Regions from separate parts of the Exiguobacterium alkaliphilum genome, predicted to be linked through region 1. Evidence: riboswitches for the same ligand, from Rfam matches in the RefSeq annotation. Region 1 holds a riboswitch; each other region holds the start of a gene.
What was found. A riboswitch is a leader RNA that binds a small molecule or an ion and turns the genes downstream of it on or off. The one in region 1 is predicted to bind thiamine pyrophosphate.
Positions count from the first base shown of each region.

Region 2: another riboswitch for thiamine pyrophosphate. It lies ahead of tenA (thiaminase II); the one in region 1 lies ahead of thiT (energy-coupled thiamine transporter ThiT).
Region 3: another riboswitch for thiamine pyrophosphate. It lies ahead of KB235_RS08700 (YkoF family thiamine/hydroxymethylpyrimidine-binding protein); the one in region 1 lies ahead of thiT (energy-coupled thiamine transporter ThiT).
Region 4: another riboswitch for thiamine pyrophosphate. It lies ahead of thiW (energy coupling factor transporter S component ThiW); the one in region 1 lies ahead of thiT (energy-coupled thiamine transporter ThiT).

Region 1 covers NZ_CP073101.1:2,134,926-2,140,471, reverse strand. The annotation lists gene rlmN (dual-specificity RNA methyltransferase RlmN) at 1-2, shown strand, start outside; gene KB235_RS11075 (Stp1/IreP family PP2C-type Ser/Thr phosphatase) at 11-745, shown strand; gene pknB (Stk1 family PASTA domain-containing Ser/Thr kinase) at 751-2,694, shown strand; gene rsgA (ribosome small subunit-dependent GTPase A) at 2,741-3,625, shown strand; gene rpe (ribulose-phosphate 3-epimerase) at 3,630-4,286, shown strand; TPP riboswitch at 4,306-4,405, shown strand; gene thiT (energy-coupled thiamine transporter ThiT) at 4,481-5,053, shown strand; gene KB235_RS11050 (thiamine diphosphokinase) at 5,053-5,546, shown strand, end outside.
Region 2 covers NZ_CP073101.1:533,317-538,862, forward strand. The annotation lists gene KB235_RS02910 (DUF2194 domain-containing protein) at 1-468, shown strand, start outside; gene pelF (GT4 family glycosyltransferase PelF) at 465-1,883, shown strand; gene pelG (exopolysaccharide Pel transporter PelG) at 1,864-3,312, shown strand; TPP riboswitch at 3,374-3,478, shown strand; gene tenA (thiaminase II) at 3,553-4,227, shown strand; gene thiM (hydroxyethylthiazole kinase) at 4,224-5,012, shown strand; gene thiD (bifunctional hydroxymethylpyrimidine kinase/phosphomethylpyrimidine kinase) at 5,009-5,546, shown strand, end outside.
Region 3 covers NZ_CP073101.1:1,684,149-1,689,694, forward strand. The annotation lists gene KB235_RS08685 (SMP-30/gluconolactonase/LRE family protein) at 1-718, shown strand, start outside; gene KB235_RS08690 (hypothetical protein) at 731-994, shown strand; gene KB235_RS08695 (GTP-binding protein) at 1,100-2,293, shown strand; TPP riboswitch at 2,356-2,456, shown strand; gene KB235_RS08700 (YkoF family thiamine/hydroxymethylpyrimidine-binding protein) at 2,535-3,128, shown strand; gene KB235_RS08705 (ECF transporter S component) at 3,121-3,696, shown strand; gene KB235_RS08710 (ABC transporter ATP-binding protein) at 3,689-5,020, shown strand; gene KB235_RS08715 (energy-coupling factor transporter transmembrane component T family protein) at 5,017-5,546, shown strand, end outside.
Region 4 covers NZ_CP073101.1:494,824-500,369, reverse strand. The annotation lists gene KB235_RS02700 (ribonuclease FAU-1 family protein) at 1-34, opposite strand, end outside; gene KB235_RS02695 (hypothetical protein) at 235-996, shown strand; gene KB235_RS02690 (hypothetical protein) at 1,035-1,361, shown strand; TPP riboswitch at 1,386-1,484, shown strand; gene thiW (energy coupling factor transporter S component ThiW) at 1,547-2,032, shown strand; gene KB235_RS02680 (hypothetical protein) at 2,109-2,372, shown strand; gene KB235_RS02675 (GNAT family N-acetyltransferase) at 2,367-2,846, opposite strand; gene KB235_RS02670 (VOC family protein) at 2,940-3,338, shown strand; gene KB235_RS02665 (LTA synthase family protein) at 3,432-5,249, shown strand; gene KB235_RS02660 (VOC family protein) at 5,266-5,546, opposite strand, start outside.

The DNA of each region.
Region 1 (5,546 bases):
AATGGGAAAGATGGAATTAGCCTATCGAACCGACCGTGGGCAAGTGAGGACGCAAAACGAGGATGCCGTTCTGATTTTAGGGGACGAGCACGCCGGAATCGCCCTCGTTGCCGACGGGATGGGCGGGCATGAAGCCGGGGAAGTCGCGAGTGAACTCGTCATCGAACAGTTCCGACGCGCTTTCCCGACGCTTCCGGCCACGCCGATGGAAATGGAGCAGTGGTTCCGCGACAACGTGGAACTAGCCAATGAACAAGTGCTCGCCTTTTCAAAACAGTCGAACCTCGTCATGATGGGGACGACGATTGCCGGGGTGTGCTGGCACGATGAGACGATCGTCATCGTTCACGTCGGGGACAGCCGCGTCTACGCGTTACGCGACGGGGCGCTGCATCAGTTGACCGAAGACCATTCTTACGTCAACGTCTTGAAACAGCTCGGTGAACTGACCGAGGAAGAGATGCGGGTCCATCCGAAACGGAATATCATCACGCGCGCGATTGGTTCGAACGAGCACGTCGAACCTGATTTACAAGTATTTGCCGAACCTGAATTCGACACAATCTTAATCTGTACGGACGGGTTGACGAATCACTTGACGGATGAAGATATTTTGCTCGTGCTCGAACGTCCGATTTCTGCTGACGTCAAAGCCGATCAATTGATCAATCAAGCCAACCGCTTGGGCGGAAGCGACAACATTACCGTCGCTATCGTCCAATTTACAGATAGAAAGAGAGGATGAATCCGATGCGAAGCGGAGAACGAATTAACGATCGTTATCGGATCGAACAGCAAATCGGCAGCGGGGGTATGGCAAATGTCTATCGGGCCCACGATGAGATTTTGAACCGTACTGTCGCCATCAAAGTGTTACGATCTGAATTCTCGCATAACGAACAGTTTATCCGACGGTTCGAACGAGAAGCCCACGCGGCAACTAGCCTCAACCATCCGAACATCGTCGCCATCTATGACGTCGGGGATGAGCAAGACATCTATTATATCGTCATGGAACATGTCGATGGGATGACGCTCAAACAATACTTGCAAGAAGAATACATATCTGTCGAAGAGGCGTTACGCATCATGGGACAGATTTGTGATGCAATTGACCACGCCCATGCGAACCGAATCATCCATCGCGACATCAAACCGCAAAACATGATGATCGACCAAAACGGGAACGTGAAAGTGACGGACTTCGGCATCGCCGTCGCCATGTCGAACGCGACGCTCACGCATACGATGTCGGTGCTCGGCTCGGTCCATTACTTCTCACCAGAGCAGGCACGTGGAAAGTTCGCCGACGAGAAATCGGATATTTATTCGCTCGGTGCCGTGTTGTACGAACTCGTGACCGGACGTGTTCCGTTCATCGGAGAGACACCGGTCGCCGTCGCACTTCAGCATCTGCAAGACGACCCGATTCGACCGATGGACTTGAACCCGAAGATTCCGCAAGCGCTCGAGAACTGTATCATGCAGGCGCTCGCGAAATCGCCTGGCGCACGACACACGTCGGTCGCCTCATTCAAGAAAGACTGCATGACTTCACTCGATCCGGCGCGCGCGAACGAGCCGAAACGAGTGAATGCGGAACAAGATGCGTTCGACCAGACGCTCGTCATGGCACCGGTCGTCGCGGAAGAGACGACGCCACCGAGCGAGCAGCCGTCGAAACCGGTCGCACCGGTCGAACCGAAACCGGACGCCAAGAAGCCGAAGAAACGCAAATGGTGGCTCTGGTTATTGCTCGCGCTGTTACTCATCGGCGGTGGAATCGGGGCGTACGTCGTCGCAGACGAGATGTCACGGTCCGTCGTACCTGACGTCGTCGGAATGACTGAAGACGAGGCGACGACAGAACTCGAGGCTTCGGGCTTCGTCGTCGATGTGACGGAACGGGCTAGTGACAACATCGAAGCTGGTAACGTCATTTCACAAAATCCACCGGCCGGACGGAAGCCAAAACGCGGTACGACGGTCACGCTCGTCGTCTCGGCAGGGAAAGAGACGGTCCGGATGCCGGACGTCGAAGGGTTGTCCCAGTCGGCGGCAGAGCGAACGTTGAAAGACTTGGACTTCACGGATATCGACATCCAAAAAGAAGCTTCGGAGACGGTCGATAACGGAGATGTCATCTCACAATCGCTCGCTCCGGGCGAAGAAGTCGTCCCGTCAGAAGTGACGGTCACGCTCGTCGTGTCGACGGGCAGCAATAAAATCGAACTTGCCAACTTGGCCGGTTACACGTTCGAAGAAGCGACGACGTACGCCGAACAAAACAACTTGAAAATCGTCAAGCGTGACGAGTATTCGACGAGCGTACCTTCGAACCAAATCATCCGCCAGCTGCCGACAGCAGGCACGGCCGTTGACCCAGGTACGGAATTGACGGTCATCGTCTCGCTCGGTGTCGAACCGACGGATGCGTCCATCGAACGAGAAGTGAGCGTAGAGATCGAACCACCGGCAGATGGCGAGACGCCTGATCCCGTCGAGGTCGTCATTCGGACGGTCGATGCGCGTGGCGAGATTGAAGTGCTCCGTGATAAGATAACGGAGACGACGACATACTCCTATACGCTCGTCATCGCGCCTGACGAAGTCGGGACGGCGACGATTGAAGTCGATGGGGAAGTCGTTCGGACCGACTCGGTCACGTACGCCCAAGCGAAGGATGCACAATAACAAAGAGGTGGCGTGCGCGTCACCTCTTTTTCTAGGAGGAAACAGGATGAAAGGAACGATCATTCGCCTACAAGGCGGTTTTTACGATGTCATGACAGAAACAAAGCAAGAGATTCGCTGTCGTGCACGCGGAAATTTCCGTAATCGCAACATCTCGCCGGTCGTCGGAGACGATGTTGAGATTCAAGATCAAAAAGACGGGACCGGCTACATTTTAGCCGTCGACGAGCGGTCGAACCACCTCGTCCGACCACCGATCGCCAATATCGATCAAGCGTTCTTACTGTTCTCGGTGAAGGAACCGGCGTTCTCGTATCACTTGCTCGATCGTTTTCTCGTCTTGATTGAATCGAAACAGATTCATCCGATCATCGTGTTGACGAAGATGGACCTGCTGAATGAGGATGAGATGGAAGCAATTGAACAGGCGGCTTCGCTCTATCGGTCGATTGGCTATGACGTCATCGAGACGTCGACAGAGAAAGGGTCTGGGGTCGAGGCGATACGGGACTTGTTCGAGGCGAAGACAAGTGTATTTGCGGGCCAGACCGGTGTCGGGAAGAGTTCACTGTTGAACGCCGTCGCGCCAGATCTTGAGCTTGCGACCGGGAAAATCTCGAAGTCGCTCGGCCGCGGGAAGCATACGACGCGTCATGTCACGCTGATTCAACTCGGCGGTGGTCTCGTCGCCGACACGCCTGGCTTCTCAAGCCTCGAGTTCCCACAAGAGCTCGAAGCGGAAGAGTTGCGTTGGTGCTTCCCCGAGTTCGTCGAACGACATGACGACTGCAAGTTCCGGGGCTGTGCCCACGTGAACGAGCCGGGCTGTGCCGTCAAGGCGGGCGTCGAATCGGGCGAAATCGCTTCCACTCGTTACGACAACTATGTTACGTTTATGGAAGAGATTAACGATAGACAACGGAGGTACTGAACTGATGATTAAAATTGCACCATCGATTTTAGCGGCGGACTTCGCCAACCTAGAAGCAGAAGTGAAAGCGGTCGAGACGGCCGGGGCCGATTATATCCATTTTGACGTCATGGACGGACAGTTCGTCCCGAACATCTCGATTGGCTTGCCTGTCCTTTCGAGCTTACGTCAAAAGACCGACATGGTATTGGACGTCCACTTGATGATTGACCAGCCGGAACGGTTCGTCGATGATTTCATTAAAGCGGGAGCGGACATCGTCACGATCCACGTCGAGGCGACGAATCACGTACATCGCGTCTTGCAACAAATCAAGGCGGCCGGGGCGAAAAGTGGGGTCGTCTTGAACCCGCATACGCCAATCAGTACGATTGAGCATGTCGTCCAAGACGTCGACATGGTGCTTCTTATGACCGTGAACCCGGGCTTTGGGGGGCAGGCGTTCATCGAGTCGGTCGTTCCGAAAATCGCGGCACTCCGCGAGATGCGTCAAGCACGTGGGCTCGACTTTGAAATCGAGATTGATGGCGGCGTGAACGCGACGACGGCGAAACTGTGCATCGACGCAGGGGCTGACGTCCTCGTTGCGGGCTCGGCGATTTACAACGAACCGGACTATAAAGCAGCAATCGATGGCATTCGCAACGCATCTCGTGTATAATCGAGGATAGAACAACAAATATTGTCGCAAGGGGTGTCACATCTGTGGCTGAGAGGCATGCGCTAACCCTTTGAACCTGTTCCGTTCACACGGACGTAGGGATGTGGCGAAAATGCACGTTGCGAATCCAAGCAGCATGGCGTTTACGTCATGCTGCTTTTTGTCGTTCTTTACGATAAAGGGGGAAATGGAAAATGAAACAAAAATTAACACTACAGGCGCTGATTGAGATTTCACTCTTCTCGGCGCTCGCCTTGATCTTTGATTTGCTCATGCCGTATCGGATGCCGCAAGGTGGGTCGATCACACTCGTCATGTTGCCGATTTTCGTGATGGCGTATCGCCATGGATTAAAAGGCGGTCTCGCGACCGGCGCGCTCGTCGGGACGCTCCAACTGCTGTTCGGCGCCTACATCTTCACGCCGGTCCAATTTTTAGTCGACTACACGTTCGCGTATGGCCTCGTCGGGATGGCGGGCGTCTTCGCCGGACAAGTGAAACGGGCCGCCAAAGACGGTTCGAAAAAGACGCTCGTCCTCTATTTGGTGCTCGGGGCGCTCCTCGGTTCGCTCCTCCGTTACGCCGCGCACGTCCTGTCGGGAATCGTCTTCTTCGCCCAATATGCGGAAGGGCCGGTCGTCGCCTATTCGCTCGGCTATAACATGACGTATATGCTCCCGTCCTTCTTGATTGCGACGATTGTGCTCGTGCTCTTGTTCACGACGGCGCCGCGCTTCGCGACGCTCGCCACGCGGGACGTCCGCTAATGCGTGTCTTGATTGTGGCGGCTAGTCCGTCACCCGTTCCGTCTCTTCCCGACGACGTCGATTACGTCATCGCCGTCGACGGGGGTTACGCGACGCTCCTCGCCCAAGGGATTGAACCGAACCTCGTCGTCGGCGACTTCGATTCGTTCACGGGAGTCGTACCGGATGAGGCGTTACGCTATCCGTCTGAAAAAGACGTGACCGACCTCGAGATCGCCCTCGAGGCGGCACGCGGGCATGGGGCTGACGAGATGCTCGTCTACGGAGCGCTCGGAGGCAGGCTCGACATGACGCTCGGGAACATCGGGTTGCTCGAGGCTTACCCGGAGATGTGTCTTTATGCCGACGGCCAAATCGTCTCTCTCGCACGGGAGGGCCGACACGCGCTTGCGCGGCGTGACGACCATTATTTGTCGCTCATTCCATGGAAGCGGGCGAACGTCACGATCCGTGGCGTCAAATACCCGCTCGACCGTCACGACGTCGTCAGCCA
Region 2 (5,546 bases), 1.3 Mb from region 1:
TCGAGCGATTACGGGGAAGAGCGCGGTTCGATTTTCCAGATGGTCGACGCGATTGCCAATTTTGGCGTCTTCTCGCACTTCATTCACCCAGATGACGTTATCGACCCCGACCGGGCACTTGGACGTGACTGGGACACGATGTTCGCCAGTCTGAAAAAAATCAATGACGACGTGAATACAAACTATCCGCACCTGCAGTCGTATACCCAGCATTACGCGACGGAAAAACTCATCACCTACCAAGCGGCGGACGTGAACGTCTCGTTTGATGACGGGACTGTCTACTTGTCAGGCGAGGGGCTCGTCAATCCGTCGCATTTCACGGTCCGGCTCAAGTCCGGACAATCGCTTGAGACAGGTACGTTCGACTTTGGGACGGTCGAACAAATGGAAGCGGATCGCCCGCTCTACTTGGTCACATTGACGGCGGCGAACGCTCAGATTGCCATCGAAGGAGGCACACCATGAAGATTGGACTCGTGTTAGAAGGGAGTTATCCGTACGTGAGCGGAGGGGTGTCGAGTTGGACCCAGACGCTGATTGAAGAGATGCCGGATGTGGAGTTTCAAATCATCTCCATCCAACCGACCGTGAAGCGTCCCGAGGACATGAAGTATGTGTTGCCGGAAAATGTGTCTGGAATCACGCATCTCTATTTGAACGAGTCCGGTGTGAAGGGGAAAGGACGGATGAAACTCGCGCCTGAGGAAGAGCGGAAGCTGTCGGATTGGCTGATGTTGAAGAGTCCGAATCGACAAGCGCTCGGGATTATCGGGACGCGAGTCCCCTCGAGTGAGGCGTTTTTCGCCAGTGAGTTTTTCTGGCACAACGTCAAGACCGCCTATTCTGAAGAGATGAACGGTGGATCTTTCATCGACTACTTTTGGATGTGGCAAAGCATGTACATGCCGGTACTTCGCGTGTTGCATCAGCCGCTCCCCGACGTCGATCTCGTCCATTCCGTGTCGACCGGTTACGCCGGGATGGTCGCTTCCTATATGAAAGAGACACAAGGCATCCCGTTCATATTAACCGAGCATGGCATTTATTCCCGTGAGCGGGAAGAAGAGATTCTTCAGTCCTACTGGATTCCGGCTCCGTACAAGCCGCGCTGGGTCCGTTTCTTCCACCACTTGTCACGCGAGGCTTACAATGCGGCCGATGAGATTATTACGCTGTTTGAACGGAATCGTGAATATCAGGAATGGATTGGGGCACCGAGCGAAAAGACGAAGATTATCGCCAACGGCATCGCCGATCGCCACATCCGTCCGGTCATCGAGCCGGTCGAGCACGACGTGTTTCAAATCGGGGCCATCGTCCGTGTCGTACCGATTAAAGATTTAAAGACGATGATTTATGGGGCGAAGATTTTACAAGAACGGCGCCGTCTCTTTAAACTGACGATTATGGGCCCGCTCGATGAGGACGAAGAATATGCCGAGGAATGTCGGTTGTTGATTGAACAGAGCGGTCTGACGGATTATGTCGAACTTGTCGGGAAAGTGAATGTGCAGGAATGGTTACCGACGTTCGATTTGTTGCTACTGACGAGCATCTCGGAAGGGCAGCCGCTAGCCGTCCTAGAAGGGATGGCTGCCGGTATCCCATGGGTGGCGACAGACGTCGGTGCCTGTTCGGAACTTTTATACGGACGCTCGGACGACCCGTTCGGTCCAGCCGGGTTCATCGTGCCGCCTGTCCACCCGGAAGCACTCGCCGATAAAATCGAGTGGATGATAGATTATCCGCTTGAACGGATGCGCTTCGGCAAGAACGGCCGCGAACGCGTCCGTCAATATTACCGGTTGCAACAGTTCGTCGACCGGTACAAAGCAATCTATGAAGCGAGGAGGGAACAGTATGGCGGGCATCGGGTTTAAGTTACAGAAGTTGTTTCAAGAAGACTACTATTCATCCCGACTGAAGGCGTACACGTTCTCCGGTCTCGTCACCTCAGGACCTTGGCTCATCGTCATTTTGGTCGTCGGGACGATTCAATGGCTGGCGTTTCAAATGCCGATGCTCTCGCTCGAGGAACGGACGCTGTTTATGTTGTCGGTATCTTATGCGTTCATCTTCTCGCAAATCTTGTTCAGTTTCCAACAGCTCGTCGTCACGCGCTACGTCGCCGATTTGTTTTACGAGAAGAAAGCACACGATATTTTTCCCGTCTTTACCGGAATGCTGAAAGTGACGATGCTCGCAGCAATCATCATGTACAGCATCTTTTGGATGATTTCACCGCTCGATTTTTTGTATAAGCTCGTCTTGTTCGTCTTGTTCATGACGATTAACGTCATTTGGGTCATGTTCTTATTTTTGAGCGCGGCCAAGTTTTATCAGGCGATCGCGTACAGCTTTTTACTCGGCGGTTTTATCGCGATTGGCGGTGTGTTCTTGATTAGCCGCATCCTAGTGGACCCGACGAGCTTGGAGCTGTTGCTCGGCTTCACGGTCGGGATGCTCGTCACGCTGTTCGGCTTATTCTTTGCGATGCTACGGACGTTCCCGCTCCGCTATGCGACGAACGAGTTTTCTTATTTCCGCTATTTTGATCTCTACCCCGATTTGTTCGCCATCGGCGTCTTGTACGTTCTTGGCATTTGGGTGACGAACTTCATCATTTGGTTCGGGGAGGGGCGGACCGTCGTCGCGGAATCGTTCGTGTTCAACCCGTACTATGACACGGCCGTATTCTGGTCTTACTTGACGATTGTCCCGACCCAGCTCTTGTTCGTCGTCGCCGTCGAGACACGCTTTTATGAACGGTATCGCACGTTCTACGGCCTCATCAACTACGGGGGCGCTTTGCATCAAATCGATAAGGCGAAACAGACGATGACGACCGTCCTGAAGAACGAATTGATTCGTCTCGGACGAAGCCAAGGGGTCGTCACGTTGTTCGCCATTCTCATGGCGGGTGTGTTCGTCGGCTGGATTGGCGTACCGGAAGAAGTCGGTCAAATCTTTCGGATGACGACGCTCGCCGCTTTCGCGAACGCGATGATTCTCGTCTTGACGCTACTCCTTCTCTATTTTGAGGACCGGCGCGGGGCACTATTCGTTAACTTGTCGTTTTTCACAGGCAACGCACTCTTCACCCTGGCGCTGCTACCGCTCGGCATCGATTGGTACGGCGTCGGGTTTGCCGTCAGTACGACCATCACGTTCTTTATCGCCGGTTTGCGCTTGATGTATTTCATGGGAAAAGTCGACTATTACGTGTTCGCGTCCTCGAATCGACGCAAGCTCGGAATCGAGCGCTTCTCACAGATGGGAACGGCATTGAATCGTCGCTTCTCGCGTTGAAGGGTTCCTATTTCAGCGAAAGATTGATATGATGTGTCTGAAGACGACCGAATTTCATAATGTTTGCCACTAGGGGAGTCGCATGACGCGGCTGAGATGGACGAGGTCCAGACCCTTTGAACCTGATCTAGTTCACGCTAGCGGAGGGAAGTGGGCGAAACGACTTTTCTCACGCTGTATGTCCGACGCCGCTTCCGTTATGGGAGGCGGCGTTTTTCCATACAAAAGGAGGAGTTCATCATGACGTTCATCCAACACATCCGACAAGAAGCGGATACTTTGTTCCAAGCGAGTTTTGACCACCCGTTCGTCCGATCACTCGGCGAAGGGACGCTCGACGAGGCGAAGTTTCGCCACTATGTTCTGCAAGACTCATACTATCTGAACCAATTTTCGAAAGTGCAGGCGAGAGGGGCAATCGTGGCGCAAGATATGGAACTGTCGAGCCGTTTTTTGACACACGCGCTCCACACGATCGAGGCGGAACACGCGTTACATCGTGAGTTCTTCACGATGCTTGATGTGACCGAGGAAGAGCGACGTACGTTCGAGCCGGCGCCGACCGCATATGCGTACGCGATGCACATGCAACAAGCCGGACCGACGCTCGGGGACGTACTTGCAGCGATTTTACCGTGCTACTGGGTATACTACGAGATTGGCGAACGATTGAAAGATGCAAAGCCGGAGCATCCGATCTATACGGCTTGGATTGCGACGTATGGGTCGGAATGGTTCCGCGAACTCGTCGAAGAACAGATTGAACGGCTCGACTTGTTGGCCGAGCAAGCGACAGAAGCCGAACGCAAACGTTACCGTCAGTTGTTCTTGAAGAGCTGTTATTACGAAGTGGCGTTTTGGCAGATGGCCTGGACGCTCGAGACGTGGGACGTACCGGTGGAGGTGAGCCGATGAAGCGTGATTTGTGGGATAAAGTACGGGCCGAGCGGCCGCTCATCCATAACGTTACGAACATCGTCGTCGCCAACTTCTCGGCGAACGGATTGCTCGCGATCGGTGCGTCACCGGTCATGGCGTCCGCTGTCGAGGAAGTAGCGGAAATGGCGACGGTGAGCGATGCGCTCGTGTTGAATATCGGCACGCTCGATGCGACGACGGAAAGGACGATGATTCGAGCGGGACAAGCGGCGAACGCTGCAGGACGTCCTATCGTCTTCGATCCGGTCGGTGTCGGTGCGACGGCGTTTCGACGTCAAGTGGCGACTGCGATCCTCGAGCAGGTGCAGGTGACGGTCATCCGGGGGAACGCCGGTGAGATGGCGACATTGATTGACCGGACGGCGCACGCGCGCGGGGTCGATACGGGAGAAGCGTTGCAAGACGTGACAGACGTCGCGCGCGAGGCGGCCAAACGGTATCGCTGTGTCGTCGCGATGACCGGAGAGACGGATGTCGTCAGCGACGGGGACGTGACGATTGAAATCAAAGGAGGAACCGAAACGATGACGCGGACGACCGGGACCGGCTGTCTGCTCAGCGCGGTCGTCGGCGCGTTTCTTGCGGTTGAGGCTGACGCGATGACCGCGACATCGACGGCGCTCGCCGGATACGCCCGTTGCGGGGAACTCGCGACCGCACGTGCCGAGGGATCGGGCGATTTCCCAATTCATTTCTTGAACGAGCTTGGGAAGATGACCGCGGTCGAACTGCCGAGCGACCGGATTGAGGTGGTGTCATGAAGCGCGCACAAGTGTTGACGATTGCCGGATCTGATTCGGGCGGCGGCGCCGGCATTCAAGCCGATTTGAAGACGTTTCAAGAGCTCGGTGTATTCGGGACGAGCGTCTTGACGGCAGTCACGGCGCAAAACACACGTGGTGTGCATGGCGTCGAAGCGGTATCGGCTGAATTGCTCGCGCAACAACTCGATGCGATCGGCTCCGATTTTTCAATCGAGGCGTGCAAGACCGGGATGTTGTTCGATGCGAGTCGAATCGAGACCGTCGCTTCCGGCGTGAAGCGGCATGCGTTCAAACAGCTCGTCGTCGACCCGGTCATGATCGCAAAAGGGGGGGCGTCTTTGCTTCAAGACACGGCTGTCGAGGCGCTCAAGACGGCGTTGTTGCCGCTCGCGACCGTCGTCACGCCGAACGTGCCGGAAGCAGAAGTGTTGACGGGTTTGACGATTCGCTCATTCCAAGACCGTCTTGAAGCGGCGGAACGAATCTTGGCGCTCGGTGCGAAGGCCGTCGTCTTAAAAGGCGGTCATCTCG
Region 3 (5,546 bases), 450 kb from region 1:
CCAACAGATCGGCTTCGCCGTTCCGAAAGTGACGGACGGTGTCATCGTCGGATTGAAGGACGGTATCTATGAATGGGACGAGTCCTCAAAACAACTCGACAAGCTCGTCGAACTCGATGATGCGGACGGCGTGCTTCGATTCAACGACGGCAAGGCCGACCCGTATGGACGAATCTTTGCGGGAACGCTCCATTTGGAAGACGAGGAGAATGAGGCCACACTCTATCGGTTGGACCGCGACGGCACGACCGAAGAGATGCTCACAGGTCTGACCTTATCAAACGGTTTGACGTGGTCACCGGACCACAAATGGTTTTATCACATCGACACGCCGACCGAGACGGTTCGACGTTATCCATACGACTTGTCGTCCGGTACGTTTGGGGAAGGGGAGGTCGTCGTCGAATTTAAGGATGAGGACGGCTTCCCTGACGGCATGACCTCGGACGAAGAGGGTCATTTATGGATCGCCCACTTCGCCGGCGGTCGCGTCTCGCGCTGGAACCCCGAGACGGGCGAGAAAGTGCTCGAAGTCATGGTGCCGGCGCCGAACGTGACGTCATGCTGTTTCATCGGGGACGACTTGAAGCAACTCGCCATCACGACCGCGCGTGAAGGGATGGATGACGAGGCGCTCGAAACGTATCCGGATGCCGGGTCGGTGTTTAAAATCGATACGGAAGTGAAAGGGATGCCACTTTATCGTTTCGGACGTTAAGGAGGGAGAATCATGGTGAAACGCATGCTCGTTCGCGTAGGAATCGGTCTCGCGCTCGCGGCGGTGGCGCGAGTCGGGGTGAAGAAGTACCTCGACGACCGCGAGACGAACGATCATTCTTACCTCGAACCGAAATGGGACGAGACGCCGAGCGTCGACGCGGACAAAGATGAGGATGAGGTCGGCTTGACGCAGCTCGATTCGATTTATCGGGCCGAGTGGCAGGCGAACGCTTATCCACGCTCAGAGGCGGAACGGAAAGCACTCGAAGAATAGCCATGCCTGAAACACGCTCCTTGCGAGCGTGTTTTTTTGTTGACAAGATGGTCAATCCCGTTCATTATCTAAAAAGTAATGATTACTATTTGGGGGCTGTTAATGATGAAACGAATTCCAATCACCGTGTTGTCAGGCTATCTTGGGAGCGGCAAGACGACGTTAATGAACCATATTTTAAACAATCGCACCGGCAAGAAGTATGCCGTCATCGTCAATGATATGAGCGAATTGAATATCGATGAGCGTTTAATCGAACAAAGTGGATTTTCGCGGACCGATGAGAAGCTAGTCGAGCTGTCGAACGGTTGCATCTGTTGCACGCTCCGTGAAGACCTCCTCGAGGCGGTCCAAGAGCTCACGAACGACCGTGAGCTCGATGGGATCATCATCGAGTCGTCCGGCATCTCGGAACCGATTCCCGTCGCGCAGACGTTCACGTACGCCGATGATGCGCTCGGTATCGATTTGACGAGCCGTGTCTACATCGATGCGATGGTGACCGTCGTCGACGCTTACCGGTTCTTGAAAGATTTCAATTCCGGCGAGTCGCTCCATGAGCGGAAACAGGCGATCGATGAGACGGACGTCCGCGAAGTCGTCGACCTGCTCGTCGACCAGGTCGAGTTCGCCGATATCATCGTCCTGAACAAGGCAGACCGGGTATCCGAGACCGAGCTGAACGAGATGGCAGGTTTATTGAAGACGCTCAACCCGTCAGCAAAACTGTTGACGTCGGTCCATTCGAACGTCGATTTGACGGAACTGCTAGACGTCAACCTGTTCGATTTCGAGCAGGCGATGCATTCGGCCGGCTGGATCCAAGAGCTTGAGGCGGAAGAACACACGCCGGAGACCGAGAAATACGGCATCAGCTCGTTCGTCTATCGTCGGCGTCGCCCGTTCCACCCGGAGCGGCTCCACGCGTGGATTGAGCAGTTCCCAGAGGAAGTCGTCCGGGCGAAAGGGTTCCTTTGGATCGCCTCGCGCAACGACATCGCCTGCTTGTTCTCCCAGGCCGGATACGCCTCGACGCTCGAGCATGCCGGACGCTGGCTCGCGACGCTCCCGGAAGAGGAGCGGCGCTTGATGTTCGCGGCAGAACCGGAGCTCGCCGACGACTACATCGAACCGTACGGCGACCGCCAGACCGAGCTCGTCTTGATCGGGCAACGGATGGACCGCGCGACCGTCGAATCAGCGCTCGACGCCTGCTTGTTGACAGATGCCGAGATGGCGCTCGACTGGGCGACGCTCAAAGACACGCTCCCAGGGAACGGTGTCGTCACTTTCTCATAAACCGTTTACAAATCGAGAACGGTCGTCTATACTGTTCCTTGCATGACCAAACCGCATACATTGGACTACACTAGGGGTGCTTCGGCTGAGATGTGAGCATGGCTCCAATCCCTTATGACTCGATCCGGGTAATACCGGCGTGAGGAAGTGTGGCACTTTTTCTGATGGATTTTATTGGACGAGTGGCCGCATTCTCATGGATGCGGCTTTTTTGTGCATATAGAAAAAGGGGGAATACAACATGAACAACCAATGTGGAACGAGCCCGATCGTCGGGTTCCGCTTTACACTGAGCCCGATGACGTCCGATTTCGTCAGCGTCATCAAAGGGGCATTGAACGAGACGGACTTACAGAACGTCTGGCGTCACACCGACGACGTCTCGACGGTCATCCGGGGACGCAGTGAGCATGTGTTCGATGTGGCCAAAGCCGTCTTGTCGCATGCGACGAAGACAGGGACGCACGTCTCGATGAGCGGGACGTTCTCGGTCGGTTGCCCGGGTGACACGATGGGGGACAACTTGCTCGACGTGACGAGCGAGCCGGCGAACGGTAAGGTCGCGACCCAATACGTCTCCTCCCAGTTCGCACTTTATCCGCTCGGGGACCTGAATTATATGGACATCATCTATGAAGAGATCGATTTCGCGAAAGCGCGGGGCGTGTTCAACGAGTCGATGCATTACGCCTCCGGCATCCACGGCGACATCGAGCCGGTGTTCTCGTTTTATGAGGCGACGTTCGACCGGGTACGGGCGAAGATGAGCCACGTCGTCATGACGGTGACGTTCAGTGTGAACAGTCCGTCACATGAGGGACGACACGATGCTTAAATCGTGGAAGTTAAAAGAGATCGTCTTATTGTCAATTTTATCGGTCGTCTTCGCCGTCGTCTATTTGGCATTCGTCCACATCGGCAACTTGTGGGCCGGCCTGATTGGACCGATCGCCTATGAATGGATTTTCGGGATTTGGTTCATCGTCTCGATTATCGCGGCGTATATCATCCGAAAGCCCGGTGCGGCCTTTTTGTCTGAAGTGCTCGCGGCGACGATTGAGATGATGATCGGGAACGCCATCGGGCCACGCATCATTCTCGTCGGGATCATTCAAGGGCTCGGGGCCGAGGCGGCATTCGCCGTGACCGGCTACAAACGATACGACCTGTGGGTGCTCATGCTCGCCGGGTTCGGTGCGGCCGTGACGAGTTTCGCATATACATACGTCATGGGAGGCCTCGCAGCGCTCAGCCCGACGTACGTGGCGACGATGTTCGCCCTGCGCGCGACGAGCGGCATGCTCATCGCAGGTCTCGGTGGCAAAATCTTGAGTGACTTGTTGCTCAGGACGGGGGCGCTCGAAGGTTATGCACTCGCAAGGCAAGGACGCGTCCATGGTTGAGGCGGAGCAGTTGACGTTTCGTTATCCTGGCAAGTCGAAAGACGTGTTGGCAGACGTCACGCTCACGCTCCGGGATGGACGGACGCTCATCAGCGGGGCGAGCGGGTCGGGGAAATCGACACTGTTCGCCATGATGAACCGGCTCTATCCGGACAACTGTGACGGCATCGTGACCGGAAGGCTCGACTTGTTCGACCGGCCGTATGACACGTACGCGGCCGGCGAGGTGAATCGTCGGGTCGGCACCGTGTTCCAAGACCCCGACAGTCAGTTCGTCATGCAGACGGTCGAGGAAGAGCTGATCTTTACGCTCGAAAACTTTCACGTCCCCCGCGAGGAGATGATGGGGCGCGTCGAGATGATGTTACGGACGTTGCGGCTCGACAATTATCGACATCGCCACATCCATGACTTGTCTGGTGGCGAGAAGCAGCAAATCGCCGTCGCCTGTGCACTGATTGGCCGTCCGGAATGGCTCCTCCTTGATGAACCGCTCGCCCATCTCGACCCGGAGACCGCGGCTCGGTTCGTCCGTTGGCTCGACGGCGTCGCCCGTAGCGTCAACGTCGTCGTCATCGAACATCGCCCGTACGTGTGGGGCGATTTCTTCGACCGGCAAGTCGAACTTATGGAGGGGCGAATCGTCTACGATGGACCGTTCGAGATGCGCCCCGACTATACGTTCGCACCGATTACGAGCGAAAAAGGGGAACACAACTTATTTCACATACCGAATTTAAAACGAAAAGAATTCGAACTCGCAGCGAGTGACTTGACCGTCGCCGAGGGAGAGGTCGTCGCCATCCTCGGTCGTAACGGGAGCGGCAAATCGACATGGCTCAGGAGTCTCGCCCGGAACCATCGCGACGTCGGGCTCGTCCCGCAATCGCCGGCACACCTGTTCGTCACGAGCGAGGTGGCGCACGAGCTCGCGTACGGACACGATCACCCGATTGAAGACGTGTTGACGCGGCTCGGTCTCGAGCGATTACATGACGCCCATCCGCTCTCGCTCAGTCACGGACAAAAGCGCCGACTCGCGATTGGCGTGATGTTGCTCTCTGGGAAACGACTCATCGCGTTCGATGAACCGACCGCCGGACAAGACGAGGCGTCGCTCGGTGCGCTTTATGACTTGATGGAAGAACGGGCACGTGACGGTCAGGCCGTGCTGTTCGTGACGCACGACCTCAACTTCGCCCGGGCTGCGAATACGTATTATTTGATGCACGACGGGAAGTTGAACGGTCCGTATGACGCATCGCTTTGGGAGCAGCCGGAACTCCTTCAGGCTCATGGGTTATGGATGGAGGGGATGGGATGACGTTTCATGAGATGAACCCGACGCTCAAGTTTTTGACCGTGACGTGCCTCATGTTCGGTCTCGCCTTCATGTACAACCCATGGACCCCGCTGCTCGTCTTTACCGGCACGCTCCTCCTGCAAACACTGTTCGCCGACGTGAGCTGGCGGCGGTGGGGACTGTTCATGATCCCGTTTCTATTGACCGCGATCGGGACACTCTGGACGACGCTCGTCTTCGGAAGAGAGGCGGGTGGGGCGGTCGTGTTCACGCTGTTCGGCAACGACGTGACGGAAGAGAACGTGCGCCTTGCCGTGACGCTCGCCTTGCGCGTCTTGGCGTTCACGGCACTCTCACTGTTGTTTACGCTGACGACGGACCCGAAGCGTTTCGTCTACAGCTTGATGCAACAAGGCAAGCTATCACCGAAGATCGCCTATAGCGTCTTCGTCGGATTTCGGTTCTTTCCGATTTTAAAGAGCGAACTGATCCAGCTCTATGAGACGCACGCGCTCCGGGGCGTCCGGCTCGAGACGCGACTCGACCA
Region 4 (5,546 bases), 1.3 Mb from region 1:
AGTCCCGTCGATTGGCAAATTTTCGTTTTGGCATCGTAATCGCTCCTTCATAGCTCGTTTGCTTTAACAGTTCGCCAAAATCCGACAGTTCCCTGTTCAGTCGTACAGATTCTGTTCAGTGAACCTGACCGCCTCACGCCTTACTACACCCCCAACGAAAACGTGTATAGGTTCTCATCCGTTTCCATCCATGCTACGCTTCTTCATAATAGGTAAAATTTGTATGATTAAAGGGTGAGCAGCATTACACGTTTATTTATATTCGGGTTGGGCCTACTGTTACTCGCAGGCTGTACCGATCCAATCGAAAAGCCGGTCATTCCAGCGGATTCGAACGAACCTGGGCCAGAAATCATGAGCGAATGGACACGGGAGGACTTCAAGGACGTCTTCGACCAACACGAAGTCGCCGAAAAATTACTTGAAACCCTCGAGGCGAACGGACTCACGCCATTTCGTGAGACGTTCGAACGGGTCGTCATTACTGGTAACGGCATCCACCACACTTATGCAGACGTCTATCCGTTCCAACTCGACGATGGAACGTACGCCACGGTGTATGAAGACGAGGACGGGTGGATTGCGAACGGGACGGAAGCGATTGCGCCGCTCTTTTGGCAAGAAACGTCGTTCTTACAGTTCGTCGAGGAAATCGAGAAACGGAAATATGGGACGAGCGCCCCACCGGAAGACGTCACGTTGACACAAGATGTGTTTCAATCAATCTATAATCGGCATGCCTATACGTCTGCGCTCATCGTCGAGCTCGACGAATGGGGCGTATCAATCGCCCGCGAGCCGCTTGAGGATGTCATTATCGCCGGGGACGGCGTGACCGAAGTTACCGCGGATTTAATCGTCTTTGAAGTCGAGGATGGTTACGCCATCGTCTATGACCGAGACGGTGAAATCTTCAAAGGACCGGAATCGATCGCTCCGCTGTTTTGGAACGAAACGGATTACAACCATCTGCTTGAGAACATTCATACCCGGTGACTTCGGGGTTCATCCCATCTTCTAAAGGAGGACATCCCATGGCTTTCGCCTATTCCTTATATCCATATTCGGTTGATACTATTCTGTATATGTTGCTAGGAGCGACTGCCGTCGTCAGCCTTTGTATCGGCCTACTCGTCAAGCGCGTCTTCCGAAGTCGCATCGGCGCCTACGCTACAACGATGTCGCTCAGTTTTGTCGGGCTCATGCTTTCACTCAATTGGTTCCTGTCGGCGGCTGCCACTGTGTTCATGGGCACAATCCCATGGCTTCTAAACATCGGCTTCTCGTTTCTTTTATACGTTCTTTTCAGTGGCATCGTCTATTTCGTAATCCGGCCACGATTGAAGGAACTGTTGCTGTAACGATATGGTATACTCCATATAATAAACGACCACTAGGGGAGCCTTCGGGCTGAGACGGCAAACGCCGGACCCTTTGAACCTGATCTGGCTCATACCAGCGTAGGGAAGTGGCATGGGATTCGTCTGTTCCACGCCACTTTTCCTTTTGGAGAAGTGGCGTTTTCATTTTGAAAGGAGACTGATCCATGCGTATTCAACAACTCACTTGGATGGCAATGCTCGTCGCCATCGCCATCATCGGCTCACTGTTCATCTCAATTCCGACCGGAGTCGCCCGGGCTTTCCCCATCCAACATATGGTGAACGTCATCGCGGCTGTTACCGTCGGCCCGCTCGGTGCCGTCCTCGTCGCCTTTGTGACCGGACTCGTACGGGTCATGACCGGTACCGGCTCCCTACTCGCGTTCCCTGGCGGCATGATTGGTGCACTTCTCGCCGGAATCTTCTATATGAAGACGAACCGCGTCGCCTTCGCCGCAATCGGTGAAGTGATTGGCACAGGGGTCATCGCCTCGCTCATCGCCGTGCCTTACGCGAAAATCTTGATGGGGTCTGAGTTCGGCGCGTTCTTCTTTTTCCCGGCCTTTCTCGCTTCGAGCGTGACCGGCGCCTTACTCGGCTGGATTGTGCTCGCTCGCGTTAAGCAATTGCGTCCTGCTCTCAAACAATAATTGAGTCGTTTGGCCTCTCCTTTCCATTCAAAACAATGGTAAAATAAGGGTATATCATTCGGAAGGAGTGCCTGGATTGACTCGATTACAGTTAGGGCTGATTGGAGCGACTGCTCTTGTGATCACCGCCCTTTTATTTACGTTAGAGCGTATCGCGGCGTATACGCGTTGGCACGCCTTGGTCGCTACAGGCGTTTGGCCTGAGGAACCGACCGTCATGGATCTGTTGGCGCAAAATTGGTTCATCCCGCTCTTCGGCTTCATCGCCATCATCTGTTTCTTCATGGCCGGGAATTCGGTTAAAGCGACCACAACGAAAACAGGGACGACCGCCTCATGACGGTTGTCCCTGTTTGACGTGATACACCCAAATCGCTTCTCCGTTCCATTCGTCGATGCGGCCGCTATCGACGAATCCACCTCGCTGATAAAACCGCTTCGCCGGTTCATTTGCCGCGTGTAAACTGAGGACAATGTCATCCACGTCGAATCGGTCTTGAATGAAGATGAGTGCCAACTGTAGAAAGCAAGCTCCGAGCCCCTTTCCCTGTTCACGCGCATCCATCATAAAACGGTCGAGCCACACGTAGCGGTCGATTTTGTTCTCCGCCCCAATCATCATGAAGCCAACCGGTCGTTCGTCGAGACAAAGCGCATAGCACTGCCACGCGTATTTGACGTCGACTTCCATCTCGCGAAGCGATTCCGCATTCGTTTCGATGAAGCGGGACTGCTCCGCAGCGACGGTCAAGCCGATGACGGCGTCCCGGTTCGTGTTATCAACCGGTTGAATCGTTAACACTTCCGTATCCATCCTTTCGCCTCCCCGGTATCCTATACGCCCTTTGCCCATGAAAAGTTCCGTTTCCAATATGGATTCGCTAAACTAAAAGAAAGGAGTGATACGATGAAACAAATCCACCATCTCTGCATCCAAACGCCCGACTATGAGGCGTCCAAACGATTCTATGAAGCGCTTGGATTCGAACTCGTTCAGGAATCGCCTGACTTTCATACACGGGCGTTCAATAGCTGGCTCAAGCTCAGCGACTTTTATATCGAGCTCCAGACGGCAAAAGTCGACGAGACGTTGACCCCCTATTCGAAACACGTGGCCGGCCCTGTCCATTTCGCTCTGTACGTAGACGACCTCGAAACAGAAGTGCGACGGCTCGAGGCGCTCGATGTACCGTTCTTACCGAAACAGGGCGGCAACATCTACTTCGTCGTCGACGGCTATTTAAGCAAATTAAAAGCCCCGGAAGGCACGATCATCGAACTTCGGGACTCGTTTTTAATCAAGTGAGGCGACGCGCCTCACTTTTTTTGTACACCGTGATGTTTTTGGCCACTTGAAAACAGGAACACTTAACCAACTTGGTTTTCTTGGAGGCAACGCATGAAATATCTCGATTATTGGACTTACTTGATTCTCTCGCTCCTCAAGCTCTATTTATTCAGCGTGCTGACGACGAGTGCATTCACATTCCACTTCTTCCTCGTCAACGTCGGCATGATCCTCATGATGACGAGCTGGGCATTACTCGTTCGACCGAACGTTCGCAGATGGATCCTCCTCGCCTCGCTATTTTTACATAGCACCTTGCTCATCTCGGACGCTTGGTATTACCGCTATTTCGGAAACGTCTTGTCGGTCGCGCTCTTGTCAGATGCCGGCCAGATGGGTGACGTCGGCGGTGGATTCTTGACGTTGATTCAGGCGACCGATTTCCTCTTTTTCGCCGACTTACTCGTTTTTGGGGCAATCGTGATGTATCGAAAACGGCACCCCGTTCGAGAGACGAGAGGACTTCGTGCGGCTGGTCTCGGTTTGTTAGCCGGACTTATGCTGTATAGCGTTCCGCTTATTGTCAATTATCCACCGGACGACCGGACGGCCATCTCGAACATGCGTGAGTACTATAAATACGGATTTTGGGGTTATCACGGCTTAGACGCCGCGCGTGGCCTCCGTGACGGGGCTGGACTCGGGACGGCGGTGACCGACGTCGACCAATCCAACGTCGCCGCCTTGTCTTCCGCGACCGTGAGCGCCTCGTCCGACACGAACGTCATCGTCGTCCAACTCGAGTCGTTTCAAGCGTCTGTGATTGGCCAAGTCATCAACGGTCAAGACGTGACACCGAGTTTGAACGCGCTCCGCGACGAGATGCTTTATTTCCCGAACGTCTATCACCAGACACATGAGGGCCGGACGTCGGATGCGGAGTTCACCGTCAACACGTCGCTCTACCCGGTCAAGTCGGGATCTGTCTACACCCAGTACGCCGACCACACGTTCGACGCCTTGCCTAAACGATTGAAAGCAGCCGGTTACGACACGGCGGCGATGCATGCGTTTGATAAGACGTTCTGGAATCGGGATAACTTTTACGACAATATCGGCTTCAATCACTTCTTCTCCGCAGAGGACTACCCAGACGGTGAGGTGATCGGCATGGCGCTCAACGACCAAGACTTCTTGACGGAGTCCGTCCGTTTCATGGAGACGCTCGAGCAGCCATTCTATTCGTTCGTCGTCGCCTTGACGAGCCATACGCCGTATGACATCCCGGACCGTGAGAAACGGCTCGACTTGTCCGGCTATGACGACCCGCTCCTCCAAAACTATTATCACACCGTCCACTATGTCGATACGGCCGTCGGGTTGATGGTCGACACGTTGAAGACGAACGGCATGTGGGACGACACGCTCGTCGTGTTTTACGGCGACCACGACAACGGGTTGACCGCCCCCGGCGACGAGATGGCCGAGAAAGAAGGGGCCATGTCCGTCACCGAGGTCTTTACGCTCGACCGGGCAGTACCGCTCTATATCAAACCGGCCGGGCTCGCGCGTGGCGAGGTGATGCAAGCGAGCGGCGGTCAACTCGACTTCGCCCCGACCATCCTCGAGTTGCTCGGGATGACGCCCGGCTATATGCTCGGAAGTTCGCTTCTCGATGACGAGCCCAACTTGACCGTGTTCCGAAACGGCTCGTTCCGTTACGACGATGTCTACTTCGACCCGGATTTGACGAAGCCGTTCGGGGCCGGCACGTGTTATGCAATCGATTCAGGAGACCCGCTCCCGTTCGACGCCTGCGCGCCGTATATTGACGAAGCGGCCGACCAGTTACGCCTTTCCGACATCATCGTCGAAAAAGACGCCTTATCCGCCCTTACACAAACCGACAAACAAGCCGCCCCGGACTAATCGGGACGGCTTGTTTTTAGTAGACTTTCCGGAGCGTCGCCACATCGATCTTTTTCATCGGCAAAAACGCCTCGGTCACGCGCGCCAACTGCTCCTTTGTTCCGGTCATCAACATCTCTTCCATCTCCCACGGCACGATTTGCCAGGAGACGCCATAGCGGTCCTTAAGCCAGCCGCACTGTTCCGCTTCCGGGACGGCCGACAGCTTCTCCCAATAGTCATCAATCTCGGCTTGCGACTCACAAAACGCGATCAGCGACTGCATCTCATTGAACGCGAACTGATGGTCCTCCGCAC